DNA from 3 places in the Pengzhenrongella phosphoraccumulans genome. Region 2 is predicted to be linked to each of the others. Evidence: predicted binding sites of a transcription regulator. Region 2 holds the regulator's gene; each other region holds the start of a gene.
What was found. Region 2 encodes LexA, which represses DNA repair genes until DNA is damaged. Its sites were predicted from a motif close to TCGAACANNTGTTCGA; they were not measured.
Positions count from the first base shown of each region.

Region 1: a site for LexA is predicted at 2,406-2,421, ahead of VTA80_RS01890 (DUF222 domain-containing protein). Genes of this name have one in related genera too.
Region 3: a site for LexA is predicted at 2,920-2,935, ahead of VTA80_RS13915 (DUF222 domain-containing protein). Genes of this name have one in related genera too.

Region 1 covers NZ_CP144210.1:375,347-380,111, forward strand. Annotated here, with positions in the region: gene VTA80_RS01875 (hypothetical protein) at 1-89, opposite strand, end outside; gene VTA80_RS01880 (FAD/NAD(P)-binding protein) at 91-963, opposite strand; gene VTA80_RS01885 (4Fe-4S dicluster domain-containing protein) at 994-2,145, opposite strand; gene VTA80_RS01890 (DUF222 domain-containing protein) at 2,471-4,081, shown strand; gene VTA80_RS01895 (amidohydrolase) at 4,166-4,765, opposite strand, start outside.
Region 2 covers NZ_CP144210.1:3,838,996-3,843,760, reverse strand. Annotated here, with positions in the region: gene nrdR (transcriptional regulator NrdR) at 134-664, opposite strand; gene VTA80_RS17775 (LysM peptidoglycan-binding domain-containing protein) at 832-1,164, opposite strand; gene lexA (transcriptional repressor LexA) at 1,541-2,215, shown strand; gene VTA80_RS17765 (hypothetical protein) at 2,241-2,435, shown strand; gene VTA80_RS17760 (L-lactate dehydrogenase) at 2,469-3,473, opposite strand; gene VTA80_RS17755 (ATP-dependent DNA helicase) at 3,498-4,765, opposite strand, start outside.
Region 3 covers NZ_CP144210.1:3,010,938-3,015,702, reverse strand. Annotated here, with positions in the region: gene VTA80_RS13925 (hypothetical protein) at 1-399, opposite strand, end outside; gene VTA80_RS13920 (hypothetical protein) at 723-1,535, shown strand; gene VTA80_RS13915 (DUF222 domain-containing protein) at 1,592-2,824, opposite strand; gene VTA80_RS13910 (LLM class flavin-dependent oxidoreductase) at 3,142-4,182, shown strand; gene hemQ (hydrogen peroxide-dependent heme synthase) at 4,332-4,765, opposite strand, start outside.

The sequences.
Region 1 (4,765 bases), 1.5 Mb from region 2:
TCGCAGTTGAGCAGGGTCAGCTGGCAGCCGTCGCACGAGGCGAACTTCCACACGGCCAGCTTGGGCAGGGTCGACGACTGGGTGGTCATGTCACAGCTCCCGACTCGACAGCAGCGGCGCGAGGCGGTCGTAGGTGAGCACCGGCCCGTCGACGCAGACGAACAGCTCCCGGAGCTGGCAGTGCCCGCACAACCCGACGCCGCACTTCATGTTGCGCTCCATGGACATTCGGATCCGATGCTCCCGAACGCCCCGGTCCACGAGGGCTGCGGCGGAGAACCGCATCATCACCTCGGGCCCACACACGAACGCGGTCGTGTGGCGCGGGTCGAAACCCGCCCGCGGGATCAGCTGGGTGACGAGCCCGACCTTGCCGCGCCAGGCGTGCTGGCCGTTGTCGACCGTGACCTCGACGACGATGCCGTGGTCGTGGGCCCAGGTGCGCAGCTCGTCGCCGAACAGGATGTCCTCCGGGGTGCGCACGCCGTAGAGCAGCAGGACCCGGTCGTACCGGTCGCGGTGGGCGATCAGCTCGCAGATCGCCGGCCGCAGCGGCGCGAGGCCGATCCCGCCGACGACGAACACGACGTCGCCGCCCGCGGCCGAGGCCATGTCCCACGAGGTCCCGTACGGTCCGCGGACCCCGAGCAGCGAGCCGACCGGGGCGGCGATGAGCGCGTGCGTGACGACGCCGACGTCGCGGATCGTGTGCTCGAGCGGCCCACCGAGGGCCGGGTCACCGCTGATCGAGATCGGCACCTCGCCGACCCCGAAGGCGTCGAGCATCGTGAACTGACCCGCCGCGTACTGCATCGGGGGCGCGTCCACGGGGTCGAGCTTGAGCGTGAAGGTGTCCCGCGTGTCCTGCCGGGTGTGCCCGATGCGGTACCGCCGCGGGCGCATCGGGTCGATGGCCGCCGCGGCGGCCGCCCCGGTTCGGTGGTGACTGTCGAGCATGCTCATCGCGAAGCTCCCGCCCGTCCGACGTTCCCTCTAGCTGCGGCCCGCAGCCGGTTGCGGGGTCCAGCGCAGCGCTGCGGCCTCCGCGGTGATGTCGATCGCGGCCGGGCACCAGGTGATGCACCGGCCACAACCCACGCAGCCCGACATGCCGAACTGGTCCTGCCAGGCCCCGAGCTTGTGCGTGATCCACTGCCGGTAGCGCGACCGGATCTCGGGTCGGATGCTGCCGCCGTGGATGTAGGAGAAGTCCTCCGAGAAGCACGAGTCCCACACGCGATGACGCTCGGCCACCTCGCCGGTGAGATCGGCCACGTCCTCGACCGAGGTGCAGAAGCAGGTCGGGCACACCAACGTGCAGTTGGTGCACGCGAGGCAGCGCGACGCGACGTCGTCCCAGCGCGGGCTGTCGACGCTGGCGTACAGCAGGTCCTTGATCCCGTCGGTGTCGAGCGTTCGCCCCATGTGCGCGACGGACCAGGCGACGACGTCGTCGGCCGCCTGGACGTCCTCGTCGGGCGCCTCAGCCGTCGGGACCTCTGCGAGGACCTCCGCGCCTCGCTCGGTGCCGACATCGACGAGGAACCGGTGTGGGCCGTCGTCGAGCAGCTCTGTCAGCGCAAGGTCGTAGCCGGCGTCCGGCCGCGGACCGGTCCCCATCGAGGCGCAGAAGCAGGTGCCGCCAGGATCGGTGCAGGTCACCGCCACGACGAACGCCCCGGACCGCCTCGCCGCGTAGCGGACGTCCGTGTGGTCGCGACCGAGCAGCACGACGTCGTGGATGGCCAGGGCGTGCAGGTCGCACGAGCGGACACCGAAGAGCGCGTACGGCCTGCCGTCGCCGGCAGCCGGGTCGCCCGGTTCGACCTCGTTGACCGTGAACTCCTCGCCCGTGCGCCGACCGCGCCAGATGAGCTCCTCGGCCGGGAACAGCACCGGCTTGGGTGACTGCGCGCCCGCGGCGTACCCGAAGAGCGCGTCATCGTTGCGGCGCCGGAGCCGGTAGTGCGCGGCATCCTGCTCGTCACCCCATCCGCGAGGCAGGTCGTCGATCGTGGCGATGGGTGCGTGCACGATGGCGCCGTCCCGAACGGTCGGTCCCATCACGCCGTAGCCGCGAGCACTGAGGGCATCGATCAAGCCCTGGAGCCCGGCAAGATCCAGCAACCGCTCCTCGTGCACCATGAGATGCCTCCCCGTCGAGTCCCTACCCACGCTTGCACGCGGTGGTGAGTCCGATAAAGGGACCTTTGTCGCATACCTCCCGCGATCGGCGAGGGAGAGGCGGGATGACGGCGGGGACTCGAGTCCCGCGCCTGCATCGGCCTTGCATGTGGGCGGCGCGCGGTTCGCTGCCGTGCTGCAGCTGTGCGCACGATGCCCCGGGAATCGCGCCAGATCATTGCATCGGAACCCTTGACCGTTTCGTCCTGGTTCGGTACGATTAGCACGGGTGTTCGATCTTCTGACTCGGTTCTGGCGACTCGATGGCGAGGGGGCGGCTGTGGACGTGACCGGTGCGCCTCTCGCCAGCATGGTGGCCGCCACCCACGGTCCTGGGGTGGCCGACGGCGGTTCGGTCGCGCGACTCGCGTGCGGGGTGGGCGGCGAGGTGGCCGCGTTGCGCGCGGCCGCTGCGGCGTTGGCCGCCGCTGCCGCGGGGGCGCCCCAGTGGGCCGGGCCCGAGCGGCAGAGCATCCTCACCGAGCTGAACCTGACCATCGACACCCTGCAGGCGATCCGGTCGAGCGTGCTCATCGCCGAACGCGACGCCGAGACGTGGCGCGGGTCCGGGGACCCGACCTTCGAAGCGTGGGTCGGACGCAAGACCCGCCTCGGCAAGCGCGGCGGGGCCGCGCGGGTGCGCCAGGCCGCCGAGCTCGACACCGTCCCCGACGTGCGCGAGGCCGTGACCGAGGGGCGTATCCCGCTGGAGCACGCCGGGATCATCGCCAAGGTCGCCGCCACCGGCACCCCCGCCCAACGCGAAGCCGCCACCTCTCCCGCCGGGCAGGAGACGTTGTTGGGGTTGGCTGCCGGGCAGGACGCGGGCACGTTCGCGCGCACCGCGGACCGGTGGGCCGCCCACGTGGACCCCGCCGGCCTGGAACGCGACCACCAGGCCCAACGCCGCGCGAGGTTCCTGCACCTGACCCACACCCCGCACGGCACCCACCTCAAAGGGCTGCTCGACTCGATCACGGGCCACCAGGTCGCCCTCGCCCTGGAAGCGGCCACCCCGCGACCGGCCGCCGACGACGACCGCGACTTCGGCCAACGCAACGCCGACGCCCTGGCCACCATCGCCGACCGCATCCTGGCGTCGGTGGACACCAAACCCGGCGCGCACGTACCACCCCAGGTCTCCGTCATCCTCACCGAAGCGACCTGGGCCGCCGCCCAAGCCGACCGCGACCGCCGCCGCACCGCCCTAGCCACCTTCGGCTTCACCACCGACGACGACGGCGAGGTTTCCGGGCGCAGCGACACGACGAACGACTCGCGGTGCGGGGCGGGACCTGCGGTGCTCCCCGTCCTGGGGTACGCGCCGGCGACCCTCGAGGACGGCACACCCGTGCCCGCCAGTGAGCTCGGCGTGATCATGTGCGACTGCGAACTGACCCGCATCGTCATCAACGCCGACGGAGTCCCCCTAGACCTCGGGCGCACCGAACGACTGTTCACCGGACCCCAACGCAAAGCCGTCATCGCCCGCGACCGCGAATGCGCCTGGCCCGACTGCCACGCCCACGCCCGCTGGTGCCACATCCACCACCTCGCCTGGTGGCAACGCGACGGCGGAGCCACCTCCGTGGAAAACGGTGCGTTGCTGTGCAACTTCCACCACCACGAAGTCCACCGACTCGACCTCACCCTGACCCGCCACACCACACGCGACTACAACGCCATCACCGGCATCGCCCGCGTCTGGTACCAATTCACCGACCCCACCGGACGACAACTCCGACAGACCGAACCACCCGGGATCCAACCACCCGCACCACCACGACCACCCGAACCACCGAACGAGCTCGACCTCACTCAGGTCGATGCGCCGATCGACGCGCGCGAGATCTACCCCGACGACCTCTTCCAGACGTCAGACGCTCGCGTTGCCTGACGGCCGACCCAGCGCGTCGCATGACGGCGAACCCGGCGCGTTGGCTGACGCCAGATACCGGCTGACAAGCGCGGATCGACCAACTCAGGTCGCGAGTGGGAGCCATTCCCGGGCTGCCGCGACAAGTGCGGCCACCCCGATCGTGAGCGTCGGTTCGATCACGGGCGCGAACAACGGCGAGTGGTTGGACGGCAGCGCCACGGACCGGGCGGCAAGTTCAGCGAACGTCGTCGCCCCGGCGAACTCGGCCGGGTCGGCGCCGCCGAGCAGCCAGTACACGCACGGCGCGTCCGCCGCATCCGCGAGCAGGCCGACATCCTCGCTTCCCGTGACGAAACCCGGGTCGATGACCTTGGCCACCCCCGCGAGCGCGGGCTCGGTACGCACGACGGCCCCAGGATCGTTCACCACGGCCGGCGCCGTGAGGAACAGTTCGATCTCGGGCTCGCGCGGGGCCCCGGATGCGGCGGCCTCTGCCCGGACGATCCTCGTGATCGCCGCGAGCACCCGCGCGCGGACGTCGACGTCGTAGGTGCGCACGTTGACGAGCAGCTCGGCATCGTCAGGGATGACGTTGGCTGTGGTGCCCGACCGCAGCGCGCCGATGGTCAGCACGACGGTCTCGGTGGCGGCCACCTCGCGCGCAACCACCCCTTGCAGCCGCAGGACCGTCGCAGCCGCCAT
Region 2 (4,765 bases):
CCTGATCGTGGCCGCCGCGTTCTCGCGACCCCGTGATCGACGCTGTCTGTGAACGGCACTGTCTGTGAACGACGCTGTCTGTGAACGACGCTGTCTGTGAACCGCGCCCAGACCCCGGACCGTTTCCCGTGCGCTAGGGAGCGGTCGGGGTCGACTCGCCGTGGAGCGATCCCCGGTCGGGCTGCTCCTCGGAATCGGACTCTGCCAGCGCCGCAGCCTCGTGCTCGGCGCGCAGCAACGTGATCGCCGCCTCGAAGTCCTCGAGCGAGTTGAATCCCTGGTAGACGCTCGCGAACCGCAGGTAGGCCACCTCGTCGAGGTCGCGCAGCGGCCCGAGGATCGTCAACCCGATCTCGTAGGCGTCCAGCTCGGCGCTGCCGGTGCTCCGAATGTTCTCCTCGACCCGCTGCGCGAGCAGCGCGAGGTCGTCCTCGTTCACCGGCCGGCCCTGGCACGCCTTGCGGACACCGTTGATGATCTTCTCGCGGCTGAACGGCTCCGTCGCACCCGAGCGCTTCACGACCGACAGGCTCGCCGTCTCGACGGTGGTGAACCGTCGGTTGCACTGCGGGCACTGGCGCCGGCGGCGGATCGACGAGCCGTCATCCGACGTCCGGGAGTCCACCACCCGCGAGTCAGAGTGGTGGCAGAACGGACAGTGCACGCCGAGCCTCCGGTCCTGGTTTGCGCCGGGGTCGGCGCTCGGCGAAGAACTCCTCGGGCGCGCGGCGACCCTCGGCCACGGTATCTGGGCCAAAACCTAGAGGTCCGCGCGCCCAGACGCAAGGTGGCTTCGGCCGCGGCACGTGCCCCGGCCGCGGCAGATGGCGGTCAGCCTGCCGGGACCAGGATCTGCTGCCCGGCCCGCAGACCCGCCCCAGCCAGGCCGTTCAACGCGACGAGAGCGCCGACGGTGTCGCGAACGTCGTCGTTCGGGGCCGTGTAGGCCGTGGCGATCGCCCACAGGCTCTCCCCCGCGGCGACCGTATACGTGTCCACCGGGACGGCCTCGGCCGGCGAACCGGCCACCGCCCGGCCGCCGACGAGCACCCCGGCGAGCGCAAGTGCGACGGCACCGGCGGCGACCACCCGACGCCCCCGCGTCGTCAGCGTCAGAGTGCCTGATCCCGACATCCCCTGCGGGTGGACCGTTGCTGCGCTCATGTCCGTGCTCCTCTCGAATAGCCCGCGACCTGGGTCTCCGTGACCCGAGTCGAACACCTGTGCGTCGAACACCTGTGCGTCGAACGTCTGTACGATGTCTAGCACGAAGCACCGACGGTTGTCGAGACACGCTCGAACAGATGTTTGAAAGCGCGGCCTTGTTCTTCTAGGCTGTGTGTACGCCAGAGCAAGCGCACCACGAGCCACCCACACGCTCGGTCGAGCGTCGAGGGTGGACTCGAACAGGAGGAGGAGAACCGTGGCCACAGACACGAACACCCCCGGCGGTCCCCCGGACCCGCCAGCGACGCGAAAGACGCGCGCCGCCCTCGCGTCGGTCCACGCGCTCCCGGACAGTGCGCCGGACAGCGACGGGTTGACCGCGCGCCAGCGGCTGGTCCTCGAGACCATCCGGTCATCGGTCGCCCACCGCGGCTACCCGCCCACCATGCGGGAGATCGGCGAGGCGGTCGGCCTGACCAGCCCGTCGAGCGTCAAGCACCAGCTCACCGCGCTCGAGCGCAAGGGGTATCTGCGGCGCGACCCGAACCGGCCGCGCGCCATCGAGGTGATGCACCCGGACGACTCACGACCGATCCAGCGGCTGCAGCCGAGCACCGGGTCGCCGGCGAGCAGCTTCGGCGAGGAGCACCTCGCAGCGCAGGACGGCTCGCCCACGCCGTCCTACGTCCCGGTGGTCGGACGGATCGCCGCCGGCGGACCGATCCTGGCCGAGCAGGTCGTGGAGGACGTCTTCCCGCTCCCGCGCCAGCTGGTCGGTGACGGTGACCTGTTCCTGCTCCGCGTGGCCGGGGACTCGATGATCGACGCCGCGATCTGCGACGGCGACTGGGTCGTCGTCCGCCGCCAGCCGATCGCGGAGAACGGCGAGATCGTCGCGGCCATGATCGACGGCGAGGCGACCGTCAAGACCTTCAAGCGCACGGACGGGCACCTGTGGCTCCTGCCGCACAACCCGGCCTACTCCCCGATCAACGGCGACGAGGCGCAGGTCCTGGGTCGCGTCGTCAGCGTGCTGCGCAAGCTGTGACGGGGGCGTACTGATGCCCGGGCGGATGCGCGACCCCGGACCGTCGGCAACAGCCGACCGGCTCGCCGAGGCGCTTCAGTGCGAGCCCGCAGGTCGGCTCGAGGACTGCTCGCTCGCCGAGCTGCGCCGGCGCGCGGCCGCAGCCGGGATCGTCGGCCGATCCCGGCTGCGCAAGGACGAGCTGGTCCGAGCGCTGCGGTCGTCGTCGGGCGAGGCCTGACCCGGGTCTCGCCGCGGGCTCACCCGACCGGCGTCAGAAGCCGAACCGGCGCGCGACCGTCTTGAGGGCCTCCGCTGAGGTCCGCAGGTGCGCGAGTTCGTCCGGAGACATCGGGACCTCGAGCTCTCGCCCGGCCCCGGTCCGACCGACGACGGTCGGCACCGACAGGCAGATGTCGCTGATGCCGTAGTAGTCGTCGAGCAGGCTCGAGACCGGCAGCACCCGCCGTTCGTCCTTGAGGATCGCCTCGATGATGCGCGAGGCGGCGAGCGCCACGGCGTAGTTCGTGGCGCCCTTGCCGGCGATGATCTTGTACGCCGACTCGATGACGTCCCGAGCGATCCGCTCGCGCACGTCGAGCGTCAACGGCCCCGAGCTCCGGGTACCGCGCCAGTTCGGCAGGGGAACCCCGCCGATGGAAGCGGACTCCCACAGCGGGAACTCGCTGTCGCCGTGCTCGCCGACCATGTACGCGTGCACGTTCTGCACGGCGACCCCGGTGTGCTGCGCGATGAGGTAGCGCAGGCGCGAGGAGTCCAGGACGGTGCCCGAGCCGAAGAGCTGCGAGCGCGGCAGGCCAGAGATCTTCAGTGCCGCGTAGGTGACGATGTCGACCGGGTTGGTCACCATCACGAACACGGCGTTGGGCGCCTGCTCGACGAGCGGCGGCAGGATCATCCGCGTCAGCGCGATCGTCGCCTCGGCGAGGTCCAGGCGGGTCTGCCCGGGCTTCTGCTTCGCCCCGGCGGTCACCACGACGACGTCGGCGTCGGCGCACACGGCGATGTCGTCCGACCCGATCACCTCGGCCATCGGCATGAACTGGATCCCGTGCCCGAGGTCGGCCGCCTCGGCCTCGACCTTGGCCTTGTCGATGTCGTACAGGGCCACCGTGCGCGCCGCGCCGCGCATGAGGGCCGCGTACGCCACCGTCGCCCCCACCGCGCCCGCGCCGACCACTGCCAGCTTGGTGGTGCGGCGATCGGGCAGGGGGCCGCTCCCCCAGCCGATCTCGTCGCTGTCGTAGGTCTCACTCACAGGTCCTCCAGATGGCTCAACGGGTCACGCTAGTGCGGCGAGCCGCTCGAGCGCCGCGATGACGATCGACCGGTCGGTCGTCCGCCAGAAGTCGGGAAGTGAACGGGCCAGGAACTCGCCGTAGCGAGCCGTGGCAAGCCGTGGGTCAAGGACCGCGACCACGCCGCGGTCCGCCGTGCCGCGGATCAGTCGACCGGCGCCCTGGGCGAGGAGCAGCGCGGCGTGCGTCGCGGAGACCTGCATGAAGCCGTTCCCGCCCGCCGCCTCGACGGCTTCCGACCGCGCCGAGCGCACGGGGTCGTCGGGCCGGGGGAACGGGATGCGGTCGATCAGGACGAGCTGGCACGACGACCCGGGCACGTCGACACCCTGCCAGAGCGACAACGTGCCGAACAGGCAGGTCGCGGGGTCCTCGGCGAACGTGCGCACCAGCGTCGGCAGCTGGTCGTCCCCCTGGGCGAGCACCGGGAAGTCGAGCCGATCCCGCATCGCCTCGGCGACGGCGGTGGCGGCCCGCCGGGACGAGAACAGGCCGAGCGTGCGCCCACCCGCCGCCGTGATCAGGGTCGCGATCTCGTCGAGCTGGGCGTCGGTCGCCGCCTCGCGTCCGGGTGCCGGCAACCGCTTGGCGATGTAGAGGATCGCCTGGTGGGGGTAGTCGAACGGGCTGCCGACATCGAGCGAACGCCACGGCGTCGGCACGGCGTCAACCGGATGGCCGGATGCCAGGGCAACAGTCGGCGCCGGAGTCGACACCGACGCCGCTACGGCGTCCCCGGTCCGCTCCGCCGCGAGGTCGAGCCCGAGCGAGCGGGCGAGCGGGACGAACGACCCGCCGAGCGCCAGCGTCGCCGAGGTCAGCACCCCGGAGCGGCCCGCGAGCAGGTGCGTCCGGATCAGCCCGTTCACCGCGAGCGGTGCCGCGTGCAGGCGTGACATCCCGCTCGCGCGGCGGCCCCCGCCGTCGTCGTCGTCACGCGAGCACCAGAGCACGTCGCCGCCCGAGGCGGGCGGGCCCGCAGCCATCCGCTCCGCCGTCTCGAACAGGTTGAGCATCGCGGAGGCCGCCATCTTCAGACCGCCGTCGGCCGCGGCCTGGGCCGGGGCGCCCGCGGGCTTGAGCGCGGTCAGCAAGGTCCGGGACGCGTCCCGGATCGCCTCCACGGCGGTCGCGGCCGCGGGTGGCAGGCCGTCGCGGAACCGACCCTCGGGCAGCTCCACGATCACTGACCCGAACGCCGCGCTCGCCGCGTCGAGGTCCGTCGTGCCCACGCCGCCGTGCCGACGTGCCA
Region 3 (4,765 bases), 830 kb from region 2:
CGGGACTACGGGTTCCGGCGTGTCGTTCGCCGCCTTCACCGCGGCGCTTAAAACTGCGTTCAGGTCGACGTCGACACCGGGGAACCGGTAGACGTCCGGGTGCTCGCCGAACACACGGCGGAACATCGAGATCCGACGGTAGATGGCCGACCGGCTCATCCCGGTCTGAGCCTGCATGTTCTCGAACCCGCCGCAGGTGTGCCAGACGAACCAGAACCCGATCAGGTCGAAGGTCGCCCCGCGAGCGATCGGCATGAGCAGCGGCGCGAGCGGCTTGGCGAGTGGATCAGTGAGAGGGCGCACAGCCTTGACGTAGCCGTCCCATGCCCGTTCCCACTTGCTCTTGGCGATCCCCTCGCCGTCAGGCGTCGGCATGCGCTGCGATCGGAAGTCAGTCACGAAGGCCTCCTCTAGTCCCGGAATCCGAGACTAGCGCAGTTGTCACGACACCCGAGGCACAACACGCTCCGCGGGGCTGCCGCGGACCGTTCGTCCTCGCCCCTGCGGGGCTCCGGGCGCTGCGTCCTTGCCACCGAGCCCCGCGGTTGGCTCGCGTAGACCCGCGTCAGGCCCGCCCGAGTTATGTTGCTACTTCAAGTCAAGAGCGCGGCTGCGCCGCGCCATCAGGCTCACCAAAGCCTGGGGACCCCAGGACAAGGACCGATTGCATTGGCCCCAGCAGAGTCCCGAATGCTGAGGGCGTCGAGGACTAGGCTCCTCACGTGTTCACCAAAAGCCACAGTTGGCAGCGCTGGTCCGGTCCGAGCTCGGAACTGACAGCAGCGATCGATCTTGCATCGACGGTCTTGTCGCAGTGGAGCGGCATTCGATCCAAGGTCGAGGTGCGCATCTCATACGCGAACAAGTTGACCGAGACCTCCAACGATCCTGCAGCGCTTGACGGACTTCACGTCAAAGATTTGCGCCGAGTAAGGGACGTCTGGGTAGACATTGATGTCGACCGGGAATGGTGGCTAGCGGAGACGAACAAGTACAATTCGCATGAGATCAACATGCGCTACGGCACCGACGACGGCAGCACTGCACCCCTCGTGAAGCCGCCTGAGTTGGTCCACGCGTCCGCATCGTTCCGGCTCGCCAGCGGGCTCTCGGCCGGAATCGAAGTAGACGTCCGCGGGCCCGACCGGACAAGCGTTGAAGGTCTTATGGCGAGGATCGTGGACGTTCTAGATCGATCGACGACAGGCCCGACAAGGGTCCCAGCCCAAGTCGGATTCGTCTTGCTTGCGCCCGTAATGGTGGCCGCCACCTACTTTGGCGGACGCATGGTGCATTTCCTCAATTGGGCACCAAAGGACAATCAGTATCAATGGCAAGAGATCCTCATACCGACACTTCTCTCGGTGGTCTCAGTTGGAATTCTCGCCACATTCATGTGGGCGTTCCCAACGCTAGAACTTCTCGGATTGGGTGAGCGTTCAAGATTCGTGCGGTATCGCTCGCTTTTCCTCTCGGGCCTCGGGGCCGTAGTTGCTGGCCTGATCGCGACGGCGCTTTGGACTCGGCTCGCCTGAGTGCTCAGTCGCCCGGGGACTGCCGCCCTGAGGACCGTGCAGCAGATCGGGGTGTATTAGCGACTTGTCGGGTTGTCGACAGAGGTAAAACCGCCATCGCGGGTCCACCAGTTGATGTGGTGGACGTTGCACCAGCGGGCGTGGGCGGAGCAACCAGGCACGGCGCACTCGCGGTCGCGGGCGATGACGGCCTTGCGTTGAGGTCCGGTGAACAGTCGCTCGGTGCGGCCCAGGTCCAGCGGGATGCCGTCTGCGTTCACCACGATGCGGGTCAGCTCGCAGTCGCACATCATCTGGCTCAGTTCGCTGTCCGGGACCGGGGTGCCGTCCTCGAGGGTGGCAGGTTCGTAGCTGGCGGGTACCCAAGCGGCCGGCGCGCTCGGCGCGTGGCCGTCGCACTCGTGCGCGGCGTCACTGTCTGCCTCCAGCGTCACGGGGAAGCCGAAGGTGGTCAGCGCAGCGCGCCGTCGTTCGCGGTCGGCCTGGGCTGCGATCCAGGTCGCTTCCGTCAGGATCAGCGAGATCTGCGGGGGGACGTGGGCGCCGGGCTTGATGGTCGGATCACCCAGAGCGGCGGTCGCCAACGAGGTGAGGGCATCGGCGTTGCGCTGGCCGAAGTCGCGGTCGTCGTCGACGCCCGGGCGTCCGGTGACGGCCTCCAACGCGAGGGTGAGCTTTCGTCCGGTGATCGTGTCGAGGAACCCCCGCAGGTGAGACCCGCCCGGGCCGGTGGTGACCTGGAAGTAGCGCTTGCGGTATTGGGCCTGGTGGTCGCGTTCCAGGCCCTCGGGGTCCAGGGTGGCGGCCCACCGGTCGGCGGACTTCTCGAACGTACCGGCGTCTTGAGTGGTGGCGAGCTCGACGAGGGCCTCTTGGCCGGCAGGTGAGGTGGCTGCTTCGCGCTGCGCGGGGGTGCCGGTGGCGGCGATCTTGGCGATGATCTTGGCGTGCTCCAGCGGGATGCGCCCGTGCGTGACGGCAACCACGACCTCCGGGACCGCGTCGAGCTCGGTGGCCTGGCGTACCTGGGCGGTGCCGCCACGTTTGCCCAGGCGGGTCACGCGCCCGGCCCAGCCGCTGAGGTCGGGGTCACCGTGGCCACGCCAGGTGTCCGCGTCGCGCTCGGCGATCAGCACGGCGGCCCGGGTCGCGGTCAGGGTGTCGATGGTGCGGGTCAGGTCAGCGAACACCGCGTGCCGGTCCGGGCCGGACCATTCCTTGGCGTCGGAGCTGTCAGCGGCAAGCAGCACGGCGGCGGCTTGGAGATCGGCCACACGCCGACGCGCCACGCACTGAGCAGTCGTGCTGCCCCCGCCAGTCGCGTCCACCGCTGCCCCCTCCCGCTTTCGAGCCGCATCGCGCGGAACTCGAGTGGTGATCGTCGTCGAACACCTGTGCTAATGCTACGCTGATCCGAGGGAACCGGTCAAGGGGTTCGGCCGAGCTTCTCGCCGGCAGTTTCGAGACGGAGCACCGGAAGCAGCCGGCCGGGGAGGAGCACCGGGCCGCTGGCACGGGAAGCATTCCGATGCAGGTGCGCGTTGGCCCTGGCGTGCCCGCTACCCGTGTTGCCCCGAGCTCCAGTCCCGACGCCACCCCCGATCCGATGACCCGGAGCGCACAGCCCCACCGGGTCCCGCTGTCCGTCCTCGACCTCTCCCCGCTGAGCGCGGGCGCGAGCAGCGGGGATGCCCTGACGGCGAGCACCCGGCTCGCCCGGCACGCGGACGAACTCGGATTCGCGCGCTTCTGGGTGGCCGAGCACCACAACATGCCGGCCGTCGCGTCGACCAGCCCCGCCGTCCTGATCGCGCACCTGGCCGCCTCGACCACCCGCATCCGGGTCGGCTCGGGCGGCGTGATGCTGCCCAACCACCCGGCGCTCGTCGTCGGCGAGCAGTTCGCGATGCTCGAGGCACTGCACCCGGGGCGCATCGACCTGGGGATCGGGCGCGCACCCGGCACCGACCCAGCGACCGCCGCGGCCCTGCGGCGCACCACCGACGGCCTGGGCGCCGAGGAGTTCCCGGCCGAGCTGCTGGACGTGCTCGGCCTGCTCGGCCAGCAGTCGGGGCGCGCACCGTCAGCGCTGGTCCGCCGGTTCTCGGCCACGCCGGCGCCGTCGTCGTCCCCTGAGGTCTGGCTGCTCGGCTCCAGCACGTTCAGCGCACGGCTCGCTGCGGCGCTCGGCATCCGGTTCGCCTACGCGCACCACTTCGGCGCGACCCAGACCCTGGCCGCACTGGCCGCCTACCGCGCGGAGTTCCGTCCGTCGCCCGAGCTCGCCCAGCCGCACGCGATGGTCAGCGCGTCCGTGATCATCGCGGACTCCGACGAGGAGGCGACCTACCTGGCGGGCCCCAGCCGGGTGATGGCGCTCAGCCTGCGCACCGGCCGGCTCGCTCCGATCGTCACGCCCGACGCCGCCGCCGCCACCCTCGCGGGCCTGCGCGGCACCGCTGCAGAGGAGGTGCTGGCGCAGCTGCCCGGCACCCAGATCGCCACGACCGCCGAGGCCGCCGTGGAAGAGCTGGACCGCCTGATCGAGACCACCCGGGCGGACGAGCTCCTGATCACGGCAACCACCCACGACGTCCGGACAAGACTCGACACTCTCACCCACCTGAATTCGGCCTGGCGGGCGTAACCCCCAGCCCCACCGCCCGCGAACTCGGAGGTTTGCCTCGAACTCGGACACCGCAGTGTCCTATCTCGAGGCAAACCTCCGAGTTCGCGGGGCCGTGCCGGCCTTACGGAGGTGGTGCGGGTGTTGGTGCGGGGGTGATGAGTAGGGGGTCAGTCGTCGAGGGGTTGGCGGTCGGACCAGTCGCTCAGGCTGACGCGCGGGCCCGTGTAGAACGGGAGCTCCTCGCGGACGTGGCGGCGGGCGGTGGTGTTGCGCATCTCGCGCATGAGGTCGACGATCCGGTGCAGCTCGTCCGCCTCGAACGCCAGGATCCACTCGTAGTCGCCGAGCGCGAACGCGGCGAGCGTGTTGGCGCGCACGTCCGGGTAGTCCTTCGCGGCCTGGCCGTGCTCGATGAGCATCTGCCGGCGCTCGGCCTCGGGCAGCAGGTACCACTCGTAGGACCGGACGAACGGGTACACGCACAGGTAGTCGCGCGGCGCCTCGCCGGACAGGAACGCCGGCAGGTGGCCGCGGTTGAACTCGGCCGGACGGTGCAGCGCCGCGACGGACCAGACCGGCAGCAGGTGCCGGCCGAGCTCGC